DNA from 2 places in the Leucobacter sp. GX24907 genome. Region 1 is predicted to be linked to the other one. Evidence: riboswitches for the same ligand, from Rfam matches in the RefSeq annotation. Region 1 holds a riboswitch; the other holds the start of a gene.
What was found. A riboswitch is a leader RNA that binds a small molecule or an ion and turns the genes downstream of it on or off. The one in region 1 is predicted to bind thiamine pyrophosphate.
Positions count from the first base shown of each region.

Region 2: another riboswitch for thiamine pyrophosphate. It lies ahead of ACUYV6_RS11320 (3-oxoacyl-ACP reductase); the one in region 1 lies ahead of ACUYV6_RS06525 (thiamine ABC transporter substrate-binding protein).

Region 1 is NZ_JBSGPD010000003.1:298,722-300,918, forward strand. It holds gene ACUYV6_RS06520 (cell division protein PerM) at 1-1,059, shown strand, start outside; TPP riboswitch at 1,172-1,282, shown strand; gene ACUYV6_RS06525 (thiamine ABC transporter substrate-binding protein) at 1,277-2,197, shown strand, end outside.
Region 2 is NZ_JBSGPD010000007.1:2,754-4,950, reverse strand. It holds gene ACUYV6_RS11330 (SOS response-associated peptidase family protein) at 1-357, shown strand, start outside; gene trxA (thioredoxin) at 458-853, shown strand; TPP riboswitch at 907-1,001, shown strand; gene ACUYV6_RS11320 (3-oxoacyl-ACP reductase) at 1,094-1,939, shown strand; gene thiD (bifunctional hydroxymethylpyrimidine kinase/phosphomethylpyrimidine kinase) at 1,929-2,197, opposite strand, start outside.

The sequences.
Region 1 (2,197 bases):
TTGGGCATCGTGGTCTCAATCACCGCGGGGTACGTCGAAGTCACCGCACTGACACAGGGGTTGCAGCTCGATCTTGCCGGCGCAGTCGTCATGTTCCTGGTGCAGCTCATGTACCTGCCAGTGCTCCTGATCTGGGGTGTGTCATGGTTCAGCGGCGCGGGCTTCTCGCTCGGAGAGGGCACCTTGGTCTCGCCGTTCGATACGCTCGTCGGGCCGCTGCCTGCGGTGCCGATACTGGGAGCCCTACCGCAGGGATGGGGTCCGGCGGCGCTCCTCGCCCCGATGCTCGTCGTCGTACTTGGAATCGGGATCGGCGTGCTCTCTTCCCGCTTGAGCGGGTTACGCGGCGCACCGTGGTCGGTTGTGATCGCGGTTCCGGTGATCGCGTCGCTGCTCATCGGGCTCGTGATCGCCGGTGCGGTGATGCTGGCTTCCGGATCGCTGGGACCGGATCGGCTTTCGGTCGCCGGTGCTGATGCGTGGAAGGTCGGAGGGCTGATCGCCGCGGAGCTCGGCGTCGGGCTGCTGGTGGGCGCCGTTGTCGGGCGGATCGATGCGGAACGGATCCGCAGCACGGTTCCCGCCGTCGCCACTCGAGTGCGCGATGCCAGCCGAGATCGAGTCTCGACCGGGATCGCCGCATCCGGCGCCGGGATGGAAGCACTCGCGCGCCGTGTGCGCGAATCCCGGAGCGGTGCGCGAGGCCGCGCACCGGAACCCGACTCCGAGGAAGAGCGCTACCCGGTCGTCGTGAACCAGGACACTGCGGAGCACGAACGGGCGGCCCACGACGAGCAATCGGGCCTCGACGAGGAACATGTCGAGATCGATGCATCCGTTCGCGCCGATGCCGCCGAGGCGACCGACGACGGCACTGAGGCGGCTGACGATGGCGCTGATGCGCATACCTCTCCGGAGGGCTCGACTTCGGAGGACACTGTTCCGAACGACCTGCCGCCGCTCGATGTTTCGGCGGACAGCCAGCTCACTCCCGAAGAAGAGGAAGCCCTCCTGCGCGCGTTCTCCTGGGACGGTGACGCACCTCCGAAGTCGGAGTAGTGCTTCCGAAGGCAGCGAGCGACCCGAGGGCAGAGAGTGCTCTCGAAGTCGGGTAACGCGGAATGCTCTGGCATCACGATTGGTGCGGCGGTCGGGCAGCGGCTAAGGTGGAGGGGCAATCCACGGGGGTCCGCACGCGGCGGGCTGAGAGGAAGCTACGCGAGCTTCGACCGTTCAACCTGATCTGGTTCATACCAGCGGAGGAAGGAAGCCCTCAATGACGCTTGCACGTTCACTCACCGTATCGATCGCGGCGACCGCAGTCCTGGGCCTCGCGCTCACATCGTGCGCCTCAGGCTCGTCCGAAGGGACTAGCGGGGACGGTGACGAGAAGGTCACGCTGGTCGTGCATGACTCGTTCCCGAACGAGGAGTTCGCTGCGGCAGCCAGTGCCGCGACCGGCTACGACGTCGAAGTGGTCTCGGCAGGTGATGGCGGAGAGCTCTCGAGCCAGCTCGTACTCACCGAGGGCGCTCCGATCGCTGACGCGTTCTTCGGTATCGACAACGTGTTCGCCTCGCGCATTGCCGACGGAGTGAGCACTCCATACGTTCCCGACACCCTGCCCGAAGGGGCCGAGGAGCTGCTCTACGACGAAGAAGGCTCGCTCACTCCTGTCACCCAGGGAGCCACTTGCATCAACATCGATCCTGCGTGGTTTGAAGATCACGACCTGCCAGAGCCCACGAGCTACGATGATCTCACCGATGAGCAGTACCGGGGCCTGACCGTGCTCCTCGACCCCGCATCGTCGTCGACAGGAGCGTCCTTCCTCGTCGGCACGGTCGCGAAGTTCGGCGAAGACGGCTTCGCCGACTACTGGGCCGATCTGGCGGCCAACGACGCACGGATCGAGCAGGGTTGGACGGAGGCCTACAACGGTCAGTTCACGCAAGGCGGCGAGGGCGGCGAGTCGCCGATCGTCCTGTCGTACAGTTCGTCGCCCGCCTGGACGGTCACCGAGGACGGATCCGAAACCACGACGAAGGCGCTCCTCGATACCTGCTCCTCGCAGATCGAATATGCCGGAGTGCTGGCCGGTGCCGCCAACCCCGAGGGGGCGCAGGCGGTCGTCGACTACCTGGTCTCGCGTGAGTTCCAAGACACGATCGCCGACAGCATGTACGTCTACCCAGTC
Region 2 (2,197 bases), on a different contig from region 1:
CCGGCCTGGCGAGGGCCGTTCCAGCGCCGCGCGCTGTCTCCAGCATCCTGGTATCGCGAGAAGGGTCGAGATTTCGAGCTCCCCGGCGGCGAGGCGTTCGGCATCGCGACGATCACGCGTACGGTCCCGATACCGGGCGGTGCACAGCTCGTCACCTACTCGCTCGTCACCCGGCATGCGGTCGGCGAGGCAGCGGACACCTGGCATCGGATGCCGCTGATCCTGCCCCGCGACGCGCATGACCGCTGGCTCGACCCCGCCCAGACCGGTGATGAGGAGTTGGCCGAGTGGGCGCTGCGCGAGTCGGAGGGCATCTCGCAGGCGATGACGAGGGTGACCGATGACATGCTGTTCTGATGCGGCGGAAGCCCCTGGTCGTCGAGAGGCCCAGCATGTATCGTGGCGGCTCAGGATCCCGACGAAAGGACAGGGGGGCGCCTGCCGGGCGCGGAACACTATGAGCACCATCGAGATCACCAAAGACAACCTCGAAACCACTCTCGAGAACAACGACATCGTCGTGCTCGACTTCTGGGCGGAGTGGTGCGGCCCCTGCCGAGCGTTCGGGCCGGTCTTCGAGAAGGCATCTGAGAAGCACGACGACCTGGTGTTCGGCAAGATCGACACCGAGGCGCAGCAGGAGCTCGCCGCGATGTTCCGGATCTCGTCGATCCCGACGCTCATGGCGTTCCGCGATGGGATCGGCGTGTTCGCGCAAGCCGGAGCCCTGCCCGAGGCTTCGCTCGAGCAGCTGATCACCGGAATCCGCGGGCTCGACATGGATGAGGTGCGCAAGCAGGTTGCCGAGCAGCAGTCGGGCGGCCAGCAGTCGGAGGCGCAGCCGGCCGAGTAAGCGGCAGGGCACGCGGACTGCGTTCGCGTGCCAGCGGGCTGTGATAGAACAGAGGCAGTGACACGGGGTGCCGCAACCGGCGGCTGAGACCACACCCGTCGAACCTGATCCAGTTAGCACTGGCGAAGGGATGTCCTGTATGTTCGCGATGCCTGCGCAGCCTCGGCGCGCGCTCTCACCCCGCACCACGGGGCGATCGATCTGGGTACCCTTCGCCGCCGAACCGAAGGAAGCCCGACGATGACCGCCCAGAACACGACCGCCGAGACGCCAGCACCCGCCTACGCCGCACCCACGTGCACCGACGCTCCTTCTGAGAGCGCCCTCCCGATCAACCGCCAGCTGGTGCTGGTCACTGGCGGGGCCCGCGGGCTGGGGGCCGCGATCAGTGAGGCCTTCCTCGGGGCCGGCGCGAGCGTCATCGTCAACTACCTGCGCTCGGAGACGGCCGCGCAGCAGCTCGTCGAACGCTTCCCCGAGCGGGCAGTCGCGCTCGCCGCAGACGTGCGGGATCCTCAGCAGGTCCGTGACCTCGTCGCTCGCGGCACCGCGCACTTCGGGCGACCCGTGACAACGCTGGTGAACAACGCGCTCATCGACTTCTCCTTCAACGGAGACGGCCGACCGAAGGCCGACGAGATTGCGGCGGAGGAACTCGCGGCGCAGTTCGTCGGCTCCGTGCAGGCGCCGGTGGCGCTCATCCAGACGGTGCTCGACGGCATGCGCGAGCACGGCTTCGGACGCATCGTGAATATCGGCACGAACCTCTTCCAGCACCCCGTGGTTCCGTACCACGATTACACCGCTGCGAAGGCCGCGCTGCTGTCGATCACGCGAACGTTCGCCGACGACCTCGGTCAGTTCGGCGTCAACGTCAATATGGTGTCGGGTGGTCTGCTGCGCACAACCGACGCTTCGGCTGCGACGCCTGAGGCGGTGTTCGACGCGATTGCGGCGGGCACTCCGCTGCGGCGCGTGACGACCCCCGCCGAGCTCGCCGACACCGTGCTGTTCCTCGCGTCGCCGTGGGCGCGCGGAGTCACGGGTCAGAATCTCATTGTCGACGGGGGTCTGGTCAAGGGGTGAGGCCGTCGCCGTGCCAGAGACCGGCGAAGTGGTGGATCGGCCCATGGCCCGATCCGACCTCAAGTTCGTCTGCGGCGGCGAGGCTCTGCGTGAGCCACGCCTTCGCCTCTCGCACGGCGGCCTCCCACTCCCCATGACGGGCGACCCGCGTCGCGATCGCTGAGGAGAGCGAGCAGCCGGTGCCGTGAGTGTTGCGCGTGCGAACGCGCTGCCCCGAGACCTCGACGATTCCCCCGTCAGGGGCGACAAGTGCGTCGA